Flectobacillus major DSM 103: one gene and its partner. The protein of the gene in region 1 interacts with the protein of each later gene in a pairwise test. Links are inferred from orthologs where the notes say so. Each region holds a gene or a part of one and is shown on either strand. Other genes may lie near its edges. The genes, in order: rpe and eno.

The links.
Region 2: the proteins of rpe (region 1) and eno interact in binary tests that used the Escherichia coli proteins (3 or more experiments, as listed by UniProt). The link is inferred for Flectobacillus major DSM 103 from one-to-one orthologs.

The regions. Positions count from the first base shown.
Region 1 is NZ_KE386491.1:1,440,884-1,449,054, forward strand. The notes cover bases 4,851-7,773. They hold rpe (ribulose-phosphate 3-epimerase), read right to left. Parts: upstream 6,681-7,773; coding sequence 6,021-6,680; downstream 4,851-6,020. Other genes in these bases: ccoG (cytochrome c oxidase accessory protein CcoG), read left to right, coding at 4,851-5,785; ligA (NAD-dependent DNA ligase LigA), read left to right, coding at 6,943-7,773. Also shown: FLEMA_RS0107840 (group III truncated hemoglobin), read left to right, coding at 1-188; cbb3-type cytochrome oxidase assembly protein CcoS, read left to right, coding at 417-578; ccoN (cytochrome-c oxidase, cbb3-type subunit I), read left to right, coding at 708-2,849; FLEMA_RS0107860 (hypothetical protein), read left to right, coding at 2,957-3,148; FLEMA_RS0107865 (cbb3-type cytochrome c oxidase N-terminal domain-containing protein), read left to right, coding at 3,177-4,049; more of ccoG, read left to right, coding at 4,337-4,850; more of ligA, read left to right, coding at 7,774-8,171. UniProt on the Escherichia coli protein: Catalyzes the reversible epimerization of D-ribulose 5-phosphate to D-xylulose 5-phosphate.
Region 2 is NZ_KE386491.1:3,189,960-3,198,159, reverse strand. The notes cover bases 783-3,734. They hold eno (phosphopyruvate hydratase), read left to right. Parts: upstream 783-1,595; coding sequence 1,596-2,873; downstream 2,874-3,734. Other genes in these bases: FLEMA_RS0126905 (low molecular weight protein-tyrosine-phosphatase), read left to right, coding at 3,410-3,734; FLEMA_RS0126915 (FtsB family cell division protein), read left to right, coding at 3,024-3,332; trxA (thioredoxin), read right to left, coding at 783-1,378. Also shown: FLEMA_RS0126965 (hypothetical protein), read left to right, coding at 1-509; more of trxA, read right to left, coding at 665-782; more of FLEMA_RS0126905, read left to right, coding at 3,735-3,940; FLEMA_RS0126900 (DUF1684 domain-containing protein), read left to right, coding at 3,970-4,572; gpmI (2,3-bisphosphoglycerate-independent phosphoglycerate mutase), read left to right, coding at 4,741-6,264; FLEMA_RS70195 (acyltransferase family protein), read right to left, coding at 6,353-7,528; FLEMA_RS70190 (hypothetical protein), read left to right, coding at 7,730-8,200. UniProt on the Escherichia coli protein: Catalyzes the reversible conversion of 2-phosphoglycerate (2-PG) into phosphoenolpyruvate (PEP). It is essential for the degradation of carbohydrates via glycolysis.

The DNA of each region.
Region 1 (8,171 bases):
ATCCAATTACAATTCCTCATTTTGAACAGTGGCTTGTATTATTTTTTCAAACATTGGACGAGAATTTTGAGGGTGAAAAAGCCGAAGAAGCCAAAACCAGAGCCTATAATATTGCTAACGCTTGGGCTCATAAAATAGACTATATGAATAAGCTTAATAATACATCAACAATAGAAGTGAATAGCTGACAGCCTGAAAACGAGTTACTTATTGTGGTGAAAAGCCTCCTCAGAATACTGAGGAGGCTTTTTTGGTATCTATACGTGCCAATCTTGCTTTAAATACAAACCCCATTAGCTGACTTTTATCATATAAAAGGCTAATATATGCAAGTATAGCTACTAACATTCCTCATAGCTGAACCCGACATATTGTACCAATTTTGGGGTATAGATAATGATAAAAACCTCAAAAAAATGCAAATAATCTTCGTAATGATAGGCGTAAGTCTCCTGATGGCACTGGTCTTTTTAGGAGCCTTCTTTTGGTCGATGAAAGATGGGCAAAATGATGATTTACATACACCAGCCATGCGTATTTTGTTTGATGAAACGCATCCGAGCAGTACCAAAAAATGATAAGTAATCGAGCAATCGACCAATTATCAGGGCAATAACCTAGGCAAAACACGTGGCAATAGTAAGCATAGCCAGTTTTGTACTACAACAGAGTAACCTAAACACATAACCAATTTCTAATCTAAAAATATGTCAGCTATCAGTACACACATCGAACGCTTTGAGTACGACAACCGAATTGTCCGAAACTTTGCCGTTGCTACGATTATCTGGGGGATTGTGGGTATGTTGGTAGGCGTAATAGTCGCTTCTCAACTTTTCAAACCTGAGTTAAACGTAACACAATATGGCACATTTGGTCGTCTTCGTCCATTGCACACCAATGCCGTAATTTTTGCATTTGTCGGAAATGCCATTTTTATGGGCGTATATTATTCATTACAACGCCTTTGTAAAGCCCGAATGTTCAGTGATTTATTATCAAAAATTCACTTTTGGGGCTGGCAATTGATTATAGTTGCGGCAGCAATAACTTTACCATTGGGCTTAACAAGTAGTAAAGAATATGCCGAACTAGAATGGCCAATAGATATAGCAATCACGTTGATTTGGGTAGTATTTGGTATCAATATGTTTGGTACAATTTTCAAACGTCGTGAACGCCACTTGTATGTTGCTATTTGGTTTTATATTGCCACATTTGTTACAGTAGCGGTATTGCACATTACCAACTCAATGGCACTACCTGTAAGTTTCCTCAAAAGTTATTCGTTATATGCAGGTGTACAAGATGCCTTGGTACAATGGTGGTATGGACACAATGCCGTAGCATTTTTCTTGACAACACCATTTTTGGGATTGATGTACTATTACTTACCCAAAATGGCTAATCGCCCTGTGTATTCTTATAAATTATCTATTCTACACTTCTGGGCATTGATTTTTATCTATATCTGGGCTGGGCCTCACCACTTACTTTATACAAGTTTGCCAGACTGGGCACAATCGTTAGGTACAGTATTCTCGATTATGTTGATTGCTCCGTCGTGGGGTGGTATGATTAACGGTTTGTTGACCCTAAGAGGTGCTTGGGACAAAGTGCGTGAAGATGCTATCCTGAAATTTATGGTAGTAGGGGTTACTAGCTACGGTATGGCAACTTTTGAAGGGCCAATGCTTTCTTTGAAAAACGTGAACGCGATTGCTCACTTTACCGACTGGATTGTAGCACACGTACACGTAGGAGCTTTGGGCTGGAATGGATTTTTGAGTTTTGCTATTTTGTATTGGCTGATTCCACGCATTTATCATACTAATATTTTCTCTAAAAAATTAATCAACGTACACTTCTGGATTGGTACTTTGGGTATTTTGTTCTATGCTGTACCCATGTATATCTCGGGTTTTACACAGGGTATGATGTGGAAAGAGTTTGCTCCAGAAGGAACTTTGAAATACGGTAACTTCTTAGAAACTACTTTGCAGGTATTACCAATGCACGCAATGAGGGCATTTGGTGGATTGTTATACTTGTCAGGTGCTATTTTGATGGCCTACAACTTGTTCAAAACAATGGCACAAGGTACATTGGAAGCCAACGAACCAGCAGAAGCTCCAGCTCTTACAGCCGAATTTGTACCACAAGGTAGCGACAAATACTGGCACCGTTGGTTTGAGCGTAAGCCACTGCCATTATTGGTAGGCTCGTTAGTAGTGATTTTGATAGGTTCATTTATCGAATTGATACCAACCTTTATGGTAAAATCGAATGTAGAAAGTATAGCGGCGGTACAGCCTTATACACCATTAGAACTGGAAGGACGTGATTTGTATATCAGAGAAGGTTGTGTAAGTTGTCATAGCCAAATGGTAAGACCATTCAGAAGTGAAACCGAACGTTATGGCCAATATTCAAAAGGCGGAGAGTTTGTATACGACCATCCGTTCTTGTGGGGGTCAAAAAGAACAGGGCCAGATTTGCACCGTGAAGGTGGTAAATACCCCGATTCGTGGCACTATCACCACATGCGTGAGCCTTCATCAATGTCGCCAGGATCTATTATGCCAAACTACGCTTGGTTGCTTGAACAAAAATTGGACGTGTCCAACTTACAGGATAAGCTAAAAGCTATGAAGAAATTGGGTGTGCCCTACGACGACTACCAATTGCTAAAAGCTCAAGAGGATCTGGAAACACAAGCAAAAGGTATTGCTGACAACCTAGCCAAAGAAGGCGTGAAGGTGTCGGCCGACAAAGAGATTATTGCCTTGATTGCCTATTTGCAAAGAATAGGAACTGATATTAAAAAATCAGAAGCCGCAGCAAATTAAGAAAAGGCCATAACAGACAAAGCGTTATGAGTGCCAATAAAAATTAATTCGCACTCATAACCAATCTGTTGGCTTGTATTTCCTCAAAGCTTTAAATCCTAACAACCATGTTTAAGCAATTTATTGATAAAGTTGAAGGAGCTGATACCTTTATGATTACTTCTTTTATCATATTTATGGCGTTTTTTGTGGTAGTGAGTTTGTATTTGTTTGTCATGGACAAAAACTACCTTACCAAAATGCAAAACCTACCTCTTGAGGATAATCAAGATGACTATAAAGACGTAATTTCTATCTGATAACCTTCCTTAATTGACGATATATCCAATGAAGCGAATATCTATTTTACTCACGCTATGTCTGGCATCGTTCTCGATGTTGGCCGCAGAAACAACAAACAATTCCTTTTTGCCAAGTATTAAATCTGGCCAAGAGCTATTTTTGATTAGCCTTTTAGGAATTATGACCATGATTTGTTTGGTAATTGTAGTGGTAACACTCAATTTGAATGGACAGATTCGTAACTTAATCAAACCTAAAGTAGAGGTAAGCGACGAGTACGAAAAAGCCATGCAAAACCGTACTTTTTGGCAAAAGCTTTGGAGTCTTAAACCTATTGCTTTTGAAAAAGACCAAATGCTTGAACACCAATACGATGGCATCGCCGAACTCGACAACCCTACACCCCCTTGGTTTATGTATTTGTTTTATATTACCATTGTAGTAGCGGTAGTGTATATGTTTGGCTATCATATTGTTGGAAATGGACAAATCATGAACAACGAGTATTCGGAAGAGGTAGCTATTGCCGAAAAAGCAAGAGAAGAATACATGAAAAAATTTGCCAACTCGGTAAATGAAGATAACGTAAAAGCTCTTACAGAAGTAAAAGCACTAGAAGATGGTAAAAAGATTTATACCCAAAACTGTGTGGCTTGTCATGGTGCCAACGGCGAGGGGGTGGTTGGGCCAAACCTTACCGATGAATATTGGTTGCATGGTGGTACTATCAAAAATCTTTTCCATACTATTACTGAAGGTGTACCCGAAAAAGGGATGATTTCATGGAAAAAATCGTTGAATCCTATTCAAATTCAACAAGTTTCAAGCTACATTCTTTCTATTCAAGGGTCTAAGCCAGCAAATGCCAAAGAACCTCAGGGCGAAAAAATGGTAGCCGAAACTGCTAGTACAAAGTAACAAAGTACGTAAAAAATAATAGGGTTGTAGCTAATTACAGGCCAAATGGCTAGTTTGCAACGACTCAGTGACAACTAGCTTGCAAAAGAAAATAGACAGTCTACATAAGGTTTAACCTTATAGCTCATTCATTGTGAATAAAGGCAAATTTGCCTATTGCTAACCCTTATTATGGTGTTCGTGTTTCAGATAATCTTGGGTAGTGCTGGATTATACTGACCACGAACACTTTTTTTATGAAAAACGCTAAATAGACTTAGCATTGGGGTATTTAATTCATTAAAATTATGAAATCAGCTAATATCAATACCGACGAATTTCGGGACCACTTGTCAAATGTAACAGATACTGGGAAAAGAATCTGGATTTATCCACGAATAGTAAAAGGGCAACTCTACAAGCTAAGAACCTATTTTTCTTGGTTGTTATTAGGATTGCTTTTTGGTATTCCTTTTATAGAAGTAGATGGCAATCCGTTGTTCTTATTCAATGTCCTCGAACGTAAGTTTATCTTTTTTGGGGTTACATTTTTTCCACAAGACTTCCATTTGGTAGCTTTTGGCTTACTAACGTTTATCGTTTTTATCATACTTTTTACCGTGATATTTGGGCGTGTATGGTGTGGTTGGGCTTGCCCGCAAACGATTTTTATGGAAATGCTTTTCCGAAAAATCGAAGTTTGGATAGAAGGAGACTACAAAGCCCAAAAACGCCTCGACGAAGCTCCGTGGACAACCGAGAAAATCTTGAAGAAAACCGCCAAGCATATTATATTCTTTATTATCTCGTTTTTGATTGCCAATACCTTTTTGGCCTATATTATAGGTAAGCACGACCTATTGGCTATCATGACCGACAACCCCCTCAATCATATTACGGGCTTGGTATCTATCGTGATTTTTACGTTTGTATTTTATTTTGTTTTTGCCAAATTCCGTGAATTAGTTTGTATTGTTGTTTGTCCTTATGGCCGTTTGCAAGGGGTTTTGTTAGATAAAAAGTCTATTATTGTGGCCTATGATTTTATTCGTGGCGAACCTCGTGGAAAACTTAAAAAAGAAACAAAAGACGACCGCAACCCCTTAGCCGAATTGCAAGCCCTCACCAAACCCGTTGAAAACAAAGGGCATTGTATAGATTGTAGTATTTGTGTGCAAGTATGCCCAACGGGTATAGATATTCGTAATGGTACACAACTCGAATGTATTGGCTGTACTGCATGTATAGATGCCTGCGACGAAGTGATGGAAAAGGTAAAACAACCAAAAGGGTTGATTCGTTATGCGTCGTTGGATGGTATCGAAAAAAGCGAAAAACTGAGCTTTAATTTGCGTATTGGAGCATATACTGCTGTATTGACGCTATTGCTAGGAATATTGGGCTATTTGTTGCTTACCCGAAACGAGGTAGAAACAACCCTACTGAGAACCCCAGGCTTGACTTACCAAGAAGAAAAAGGAGGTGGGGTGTCTAACTTGTATAATATCGAAATTCTGAATAAGTCAAGAGAGTCCATGCCTGTGTCCATCAGAGTAGTAGACTATCCGAGTGCCGTGGTAAAACTTATCGGTAAACCTTTGCAGCTTACCAAAGGTGAAATTACCAAAGGCTCATTTTTTATTGTGATTCCTAAAAAAGATATGGAAAACCCCAACCTGAAGCTAAAAGTAGAGCTAATCAGTGGCAATGAGGTAATAGACCAAGTGAAAACTTCATTTTTAGGGCCAATGGAGTAGATAAAGCCTGAATAAAAAAGGTGTACGAGCCATTGGCTTATACACCTTTTTGTTGTAAAATTCTGATAATTAGTTAATTATAAAGGTGTAGGGGCTAAAAGTGAGTTTGACTTTTGGCACGTAATTGGTACAAAATACTTTACAGAGAAAAATAGAAAAGATATTTTGTAATCAATTTAGTGTAATACCCTCATCAAAATATATTCAACTTATTTTTGGGTAAAATCGTACCTTATTATTCGCCAACTTTTTTCAAGTGAGCAATCGTTGCGGTAGGATTTAGAGCGTTGAATACAAAACTACCTGCTACCAAAGCATCGGCACCAGCTTCTACTAGTTTTTTGCCAGTTTCTTGGTTTACACCTCCGTCTATTTCAATAATCGTTTTCAAACCCCTTGAGTCAATCATCTGACGCAATTTACGTACCTTATCGTAGGTAGATTCAATAAATTTTTGTCCTCCAAAACCAGGATTTACCGACATCAAAAGCACCATGTCGCAGTCAGGCAAAATTTCGTCCAATACCGACAACGATGTTCCCGGATTCAAAACCACACCAGCCACACAGCCTAAGGCTTTGATTTGCTGCAAAGTACGATGAATATGTGGGCAAGCTTCGTAATGAACAGTAATATTAGTAGCACCAATACGTTTGAATTCTTCTAAATAACGCTCTGGTTTTTCAATCATCAAATGAACATCCAAAGGCTTTTTGGCGTGACGGTTGATCGCCTCAATAACAGGCATCCCAAATGAAATGTTAGGTACAAATGCCCCATCCATTACATCAATATGAAACCAATCGGCTTCAGAATTATTAATCATTTCAACATCACGTTGAAGGTTGGCAAAATCCGCCGCAAGCACCGACGGAGCAATAATTACATTTTTCATACCACAAAATTAGTAGTTTGTACCTTATGAAAAAAAGAAATTACCCCTACAAATATGCTTAATGAAAGGTAGCTGAACGATTGGCAGATGATTTTTTTAGTAAAAAATCAAAACTCTTTTGAGGTATTTTACTCAACAACTTTAATTTTTGAACTAACTTAGGCGAAAATTAGACCTAATTTTTACAATTATATCTTTCCAGCTAGCAATTGCGTTCAAAAATTAGGTATCAATGACAATTTGGCGTGAAAACAGTACAGCAATGAATCCACAAGAGCAAATTCAAATTCTTACAGATAAAATCAACTATTATAATCATCAGTATTATATGAACTCGGAATCTGAGATTTCGGATTATGAGTTTGACAATCTTTTAGAACAACTTCAAGCTTTAGAAGCTCAGTATCCCGACTTGGTTCGGCCTGATTCGCCTTCGCATCGGGTAGGAGGGGCTATTGCCAAAGAATTTGAGTCGGTAACTCACCGTTTCCCGATGTTATCGTTGGGCAATACTTATAATGCTCAAGAGCTAATTGATTTTGACGAAAGAGTACAGAAAGGCTTGGAAGGACAACAATATGAATATATCTGTGAACTAAAATTTGATGGTGTAGCCTTGTCGGTATGGTACGAAAATGGCGTTATTGTAAAGGGTGTAACCCGTGGCGATGGCGTTCGGGGCGACGACATTACGGCCAATGTCAAAACCATCAAAACTTTACCTCTTAAAGTGCAAGCTACGGGTTTGCCAGTACAATTTGAAGTAAGAGGTGAGGGCTTTTTGCCATTGTCGTCTTTTGAAGCTATCAACAAAGAGCGTGAAGATATTGGTGAAGCCCTTTTGGCCAACCCACGAAATGCCGCATCTGGTACTTTCAAAATGCAAGATTCGTCGGTGGTAGCCAAACGAAAGCTAGATTTTTATGTATATCAATTCCTTTCCGAAACCGATACCTTTGCCACACACGAAGAAAGCTTACACTGGCTCAAATCGGCAGGATTTAATATTTCGGATACATGGGAAAAATGCCGTAATATTCAAGACGTACTGGCTTTTATTGAAAAATGGGAAGACAAACGCCATAGCCTGCCACTCAATACCGATGGTATTGTTGTGAAAATCAACTCGTTTACACAACGTGAACAATTAGGCTTTACGGCAAAGTCGCCTCGTTGGGCTATTGCTTACAAATACAAGGCCGAGTCGGCTAGTACTACATTGGAGTCGATAAGCTATCAGGTAGGTCGTACAGGCAATATTACGCCCGTAGCCAATTTAAAACCCGTACATTTGGCAGGTACGGTTGTAAAGCGTGCTAGCGTACACAATGCCAATGAAATAGAACGATTGGATTTACATATTGGCGACACCGTATTTGTAGAAAAAGGAGGCGAAATTATTCCTAAAATCACTGGCGTAGACCTTAGCAAGCGAAAAGATAGTTTTGAAGAAATCCATTTTCCAGAAGTTTGCCCTGAATGTAGCACTCC
Region 2 (8,200 bases), 1.7 Mb from region 1 along the record:
CTTATTTCTTATTGTTCAAAGAGAGTAATAGACCCAGACCTCGGCCCGAGATAATCAAAACGATTCGCCTATTTATGTGGGTTACAGTTATACTAGGGGTAGTGTCGGGTGTGTCATCGATTATGAACCCTAATAAGGCATCAGCTAGCGAAATAGCTAATGTATCTGTGCCCAAGAAAAAACACAAAGCTTTGGCTGTTACAACAGAGCCTTTCAAAATAGAAATATTCTATGAAAACCCTAAGCGGAATATAGCAGAAGACCTTGCCGAAACGCTACGAGATAAAACTGCCTATCAGGTAGCTGTGAGTCCATTAACTACCGATAAAAAAACGGCATTGAAGGTATCGTCTTGTCAAATACGACACGAACTTTCAGAAATCAAAGTGGCTAATAAGCTCAAAGATATTGCAGAGAATGTATTGCAGGATGATGGAATAGAATTTAAACTCAAACAAATAACCTCAAGCTCGCCCAATTATGTGAGTATGTTTGTTTGTAAAAAATAGCCTTTATCCATCCCAAACGCCACAAAGAATTTTCTGTGGCGTTTGGGATATGCTACATTAAATTAAACTGGGATGAAAGCAATGCTATTTTGGCATTGAGATTGCCGACAAAATAGCTGTATTATCAATGAAAAACCATTCAACAGCCCCAATACTTACTGGTATTTGGTAATCATTTCTTTCAAAGCCTTTTCTTCTTGATACCCAATAGAACGCATTTGTTGTTTGCCATTCTTAAAGACCAAAAATGTTGGAATTTCGTCGATATGGTATTGTGCCATAATACTGCGATTGGCATCGGCATCAACCTTCAAGAATAATACTTTGCCCTTAAATTCTTCGGAAAGCTTTTCTACAGCAGGCATCATTTTGACACAAGGGCCGCACCATGGAGCAAAAAAGTCAAGAATTACCAGTGGGTGTTTTTGTAAAATAGTATTGAGTTCAGCCTCCGAAATCTCTTTGGTATTTGTTTGTGCCTGAGTATTTTCGACAGGTTTGTTTTTGCTTGTCCATTTCAAATATCCACCTTGCAAATCGTACACTTGGGTAAACCCATTTTTACGCAATATTTCGCTGGCGGCAGCACTACGCCCTCCTGATAGGCAATATACAAACAAGGGCTTGGTTTTGTCGAGGCTCTGGATTTTTTGCTGAAAATCGGCACTACGGACATCCATATTCTGAGCTTTGGGCAAATGACCACCTCCATATTCGCCCGATGTGCGTACATCGATAAGCTGAGCTTGTGGTGATTCAGAATATTTTTTCTCAAAATCATCTACAGGCAAAACTTGTGCAGTGCCAAAGCTATGAAATCCCAAATAAATAACTGCCGATAATATAATTTTAAAAATATTATTTTTCATTTTTTTGTGCATTGACATTAATAGATTGTGAAAGAATTAGAAAAGTACAAGTAATCTTGAAAAAACACTTATTTTTGTATGAAATTTATTTCTTTTAAGTGGGTTGAAAGCGGAAATTTTGACGAACTTACGAGTCTATTAATTCTGGGTAATACAACCAGAGTTTTTTTCCCCTAAAATCAAGAGTTTTTTTAACCAAAAACAAAAATTACAAAAAATGAGTGCTATTCAGTATGTTCATGCAAGACAAATCTTGGATTCACGTGGAAATCCAACAGTTGAAGTAGATATTCGTACCGAAGCAGGTGCGTTTGGCCGTGCTGCTGTACCATCAGGTGCATCAACAGGTATTCACGAGGCTGTTGAATTACGTGACGACGATAAATCTGTTTACGTAGGAAAAGGTGTTTTGAAAGCCGTTGAGAACGTTAACGAAGCTATCGCTGCCGAAATTTTGGGTATCGAGGTGACTGAGCAAAACCTTATCGACAAGTTGATGATTGAACTCGACGGAACTGCCAATAAAGGTAAGTTGGGTGCAAACGCTATCTTGGGTGTATCTTTGGCAGTAGCAAAAGCAGCTGCTCAAGAATCAGGTTTGTCTCTTTACCGTTATGTAGGTGGTACTAACGCAAACACTTTGCCTGTACCAATGATGAACATCTTGAATGGTGGTTCACACGCTGACAACTCTATCGACTTCCAAGAGTTCATGGTAATGCCTGCTAAAGCTGAGTCTTTCTCTCACGCTTTGCGTATGGGTACTGAGGTGTTCCATGCTTTGAAGGGTGTATTGAAATCTAAAGGTTATTCTACAAACGTAGGTGACGAAGGTGGTTTTGCTCCAAACATCAAGTCGAATGAGGAAGCTATCGAAATCGTATTGCAATCAATCGAAAAAGCAGGTTATAAGCCAGGTGAAGAAATCTTCATCGCTATGGATGCTGCTGCTTCTGAATTCTATAACGAAGAAACTGGTCTTTATACATTCAAGAAATCTGATGGCAAGCAGTTGAATTCTTTAGAAATGGCTGCTTACTGGAAAACTTGGGCTGACAAATATCCAATCATCTCTATCGAAGACGGTATGGCTGAAGATGACTGGGCTGGTTGGAAAGAGCAAACTAAATTAATTGGCAACAAAGTTCAATTAGTAGGTGATGACTTGTTTGTAACAAACGTAAAACGTTTACAAATGGGTATCGAACAAGGTGTAGCAAACGCAGTATTAGTAAAAGTAAACCAAATCGGTTCTTTGACTGAAACTATTGATACTATCAACTTGGCGAAACGTAACTCTTACAAAAACATCATGTCGCACCGTTCAGGTGAAACTGAAGATGCTACAATCGCTGACTTGGCGGTAGCATTGAACACTGGCCAAATCAAAACTGGTTCGGCTTCTCGTTCAGACCGTATGGCTAAATATAACCAATTGCTTCGTATCGAGGAAGAATTAGGCTCTAACGCTTATTTCCCTGGTTTGACATTCTAATTTCAATTGGAAATACTTATAAAAAGGCTGGTAAGATTTTTCTTACTAGCCTTTTTTAATGCTTCAAGTCGATAAATTATCAAAAAGTCCCTTTTATTAGATAATTTTACGGGTATATCGTTACACATTCTTTATTGTATTCTGTCAATTATGCTCAAACTTCTTTTTACGAAATATCGCTTTTATTTCCTTTCGTTTTGTGGGCTGTTTCTTTGGATGTTGTTTTTTGATGGAAACGACATCTTTAGCCAATGGCGAATGTACCGAGAATTAAGCCGTTTGGAGGCCGAAAAAGTATATTATCAAGAAAAACTCAAGGAGGTTGAACGTGAACGTGAGGAGGTTTTAGGAAATCCTAAATTGATAGAAAAGTATGCTCGTGAAAAGTATTTGATGAAAAAACCTACCGAAGAACTCTATATCTTGGTAGATGAAGACAATCAACCTGTTGAAAAATAACAAATATTCCATAATTCTGAAACATGGTTGGCAGGTTCACCATGCTAACAAAGCCCTTAAAAGAACAAATTAAATTTATGATAAAAGTACTTTTTGTATGTACAGGCAATATTTGCCGTTCGCCCATTGCAGAGGAAACCTTTAGAAGAGCTGTGAAAAAAAGAGATTTGCAAAGGGTAATACAATGTGATTCGGCCGCAACCCATAATTATCATATTGGCGATTTGCCCGACCACCGTACTCGCAAAAATGCCGTTAATCATGGCCTAGACTTAACACATAGATGCCGCCGATTAACAGGCGAAGACTTTTCTGTATTTGATTATATCGTTGGAATGGATAATTTCAATATGGACAATATCCAGTCGATTTCGTATCGAGCCAATGGTATTTATCAGCCCGACGAGGTTTGCTTTTTATACCGTAGGTTTGACCCTGAGGTACAAATCGCTAATCGTGATTATCCTATCAACCACAAAGAATTTCCAATTCCCGAAGTGCCAGACCCTTATTATGGCACGCACGAAGATTTTGAAAATGTGTATCAAATTGTAAGCCGTTGTGCCGAAGAGTTTTTGGACTTTTTGGTACGAAATCATGAATTATAGTGGAAAAAAGATTGCTAATCCTCGTTTGAATGAAAAAATGGAGTGTAATTATGGCCTTGTGTATTTCTGTCAATAGTTTTGGACAGGCTTGGAAAGATTCTGTAGATACTTTCAGAAAAAACTATCAGGCGGCTTTTCTGAAAGAAGAACGAAGCCCTCTTAAACAGGCAGATTTGGGTTATTTACGATTTTATGAACCCGATTCTTTGTATCAAATAGAAGGGATATTTAAACCTTCGACCGATAAAAAAGTGTTGATGTTTCCAACATCGAGTGGCCAACAGAAAGAATATACCAAATACGGCGAAATTAGCTTTGAATTGAAAGGGAAAAAGCTTCAACTAAACGTTTATAGAAGCCTAAGCCTAATGAGGATTCCTCTGTACAAAGACTATCTGTTTATTCCTCTAAAAGATGTAACTTCGGGGAAAGAAACTTATGGTGGAGGACGGTATTTAGATGCCAAAATGGGTGATATTCAAGCGGGAAAAATAAGGCTCGATTTTAATAAATTATATAATCCTTATTGTGCTTTTAGCGAAGGATTTAGCTGTCCGATTCCCCCCAAAGAGAATCATTTGCCGATTGCTATAGAAGCAGGCGAGAAGAATTTTGCCAAACCCAAAGACTGATTTTTGTCAGTTGATACTGAATCATCGGTAAAAGAAAAATGATTTGAGCGATTTTGATGTTGATTAAATAGAAAAAGATAGTAAGAGTGTAGAGCTTTTAGGCAAAATAATTACTTAATTGACAACAACCCAATTACGTTATATATAATCAAATTAACCAAAAAATACGTGAACAAGAAAGTAGTATTAATGATTTTGGATGGCTGGGGCATTGCTACCAAGCCAGAGGTGTCGGCAATTGATGCCGCAAAAACCCCTTTCATGGATTCGTTGTATCCAAAATATCCACATTCCAAACTAGAAGCATCTGGTTTGGCAGTAGGCTTGCCTGCTGGACAAATGGGTAATTCGGAAGTGGGACACATGAACTTGGGTGCTGGACGAGTGGTGTATCAAAATTTGGTAAGAATCAACAAGGCTGTTGAAGAAAATACGTTGGCACAAGAACCTGTGTTGGCCGAGGCTTTTGCTTATGCTAAAGAGCATGGTAAAAAAGTGCATTTTATTGGCTTGGTCTCAAATGGTGGGGTTCACTCGCATATCAATCACTTGAAAGCTCTTTGTACGGCTTCTCAGACTGCTGGGGTGTCCGAAACATATATCCATGCGTTTACCGATGGCCGCGATACCGACCCTAAATCAGGGCTGGGCTTTTTAACCGACTTACAAGCACATATTGCTACAACAGGTGCCAAAATTGCCTCTGTAACAGGTCGTTATTTTGCGATGGACCGCGACAACCGCTGGGAGCGTGTCAAATTGGCTTATGATGCAATGGTAAAAGGTACTGGCGAAAAAGTAAGTGCCGATGGCCTATTGGCTGCCATTTCGGCATCGTACGAAGCCGGTGTAACCGACGAGTTTATCAAGCCTATTATTGTTGAAGAAAATGGGGCTCCTGTAGCAACTATTGCTGAGGGCGATGTGGTACTTTGTTTTAATTTCCGTACCGACCGTGGCCGTGAAATTACACAAGCCCTTACACAACGTGATTTCCCTGAACAAGACATGACCAAATTGTCGTTGTATTATTTAACAATGACAGAATACGATAAGTCTTTTACAGGTGTAAAAGTGGTGTTTGACGATAGCAATATTGTGATGACTTTGGGAGAGGTTTTACAGAATGCTGGTAAAAAACAGATTCGTATGGCCGAAACAGAGAAATATCCTCACGTTACATTTTTCTTCTCGGGTGGCCGTGAAGAGCCTTTTGTTGGTCAAACCAACATTCTTCGTTCTTCACCAAAAGTAGCAACGTATGATTTAGCTCCAGAAATGTCAGCTCGTGATTTACGTGATGCCTTAATTCCTGAGTTGGAAAAAGAAGAAGTAGACTTTGTGTGTTTAAACTTTGCCAACCCCGACATGGTAGGTCATACTGGTGTTTTTGAGGCTGTTGTAAAAGCTGTTGAAACAGTTGACCAATGTGCTCAGGCAGTGGTTGAAGCAGGCTTAAAACATGGGTATAGCTTTATTATTATTGCTGACCACGGTAATGCCGACTTTATGATTAATGAAGATGGAACACCAAATACGGCTCACTCTACCAATTTAGTACCATGTATTTTGGTAGACAATGAATATACCAAACCAATTAAAGACGGTAAATTGGGCGATATTGCTCCAACTATCCTTGAGTTGATTGGTGTACCTCAGCCAAAAGAAATGACAGGCGTGAGTTTGTTGTAGTGGGTTGGTAGTAATAGTACAAAAAATGACAGCGAGAGTGATTTCTCTTTCGCTGTCATTTTTGTTTTCTATGGTTTTGAGGAAGTTTTTAAATTTTGATAAACATTTTATTTGTATATAACCAGTTCAAAATCAGCCAGTAAATCAATAACATTGCTCCTCCATGTACAAGTGAATGATAAGGCGTGCCAAATAAATTTGCATAGTTTTCGCCTAAATGTATGGTTAACGATTTAGAGATATATACACCCAACGCATCGGCGATGCAATAGGCTGCAATAGAGTTCATCCCAATGACTTTTAAGCCATAAGCCCAACGAGTATGTTGTTTGATGTCGATAATCCAATAAAAAAATGCCAAAAGTAAAAAACACCATCCGCCACTAAAAAGTACCCATGTTGGTGTCCAGATACGTTTTACATTGGGGCAAATACCCAACAAATCCAGAATAATACCTAGTCCCAGTCCTGTTATTCCGAGTAAGACAAAGTGCTTTAGTTTCTCTTGTGCTACTGATGTCGACTTCAAAATATTGCCTGCCAGAAGTCCTAAAATCATCGTGCCAAGTGTAGGAATAAAGCTTAATGTGGTATATCCACCTCCATTGAATTGGAATGGCTTTTCTCGTGGGAAAATATTCAAAAACCACTGGTCAAATGCCCATGCGAGGTTTGTATTTTTGTTCCAATGTGCCGTAAATCCTGTAAGGTTATGTTCCCAATCTTTTGTAATACCTGCATTTTCGTAGTTGAAATAGGCATCAGGAAGAGGATACAAAGCAAAAGCCAGCCAATAGCCAACTAATAGTATTACTAGACTTGCGATTTGTATTTTTTGAGAACGAAAGGCCAATAAAAATAAAAAAGGATAACCTAGACCAATTTGACTAAGGGTATCTTCAAAGGTAAAATAGGTTTGTGCTTTGTACTGTGAACGCAAGAAAATCCCTAAAACAATAAGTATAAGTGAGCGTTTGAGGGCATGTAAAAAAGCTTGATTAAATCCTCGTTCTTGTGTAAGGCGGCTAGCGATAGAATATGGCAAAACTACTCCTACCAAAAATGAAAAGGAGGGCTGTATCAGGTCATGAAGCGAACAGCCCACCCACTCAACGTGGTCTTGATGATGGGCTAAAAATGCCCAAAATGAGCTTTCGGGAAGGGCTTCGGCAACTTTGCCAAAATGAAGAACTTCGGCCATCATAAGCAGCATGACAAAGCCACGGTAGATATCGGCAGATACAAGTCGGTTTTGAGATGTCATTGGTTGAGGGATTATGCCCTCAATATAATCAAATCCTGAGATACTTCTGGTAGGAGATGTGTGGTGTCAAATAACGTGTTTTTACTACAATTAAAAAGCTCTTGAATATGGATGAAAGTATTTTTCAACTAAATAAAAGAAAATAGTCAAATCAATCCTCGCACGGAACGGCTTGCGGGGCTTTTTTGTTAATTTTGTATTATGAAAAACATTCTAGCTAGTTTATTTTTAATGCTCTCATTGGTATCTTGCCATCAGCAAGTTGAGCAAAACAATCTCAAATATTTTGACCTAAAAGGGACTTTTGAAACTCAAATCAAAAAACTCTCGCAACGCAAGCCTTCGGTAGTTAAATCGGTAAAGGCTGGAAATACAACCGATACACAGACCAAAATTATTCAAGATTGGGAAAAAGAATTGGAGTTTTTTGTCCAAACCGATATTAACAAACCTGCCTTTATTAATAGCTATCAGATTGAAGAAAGCGACTCGCTGATTCGGTATATACTAAAACCCAACGAGCATAATACAGTAAAGTCGATTATTATCAAGAAAAAAGCTGGTGTAATAGTTGCTTTCGACGCTCTGGTTTCAGACACCAATTATCTGTACAGTTCAGAAAGACGATTGAATGCCTATTTTGACAAAGGAAGCTTAACCGACTATTATATT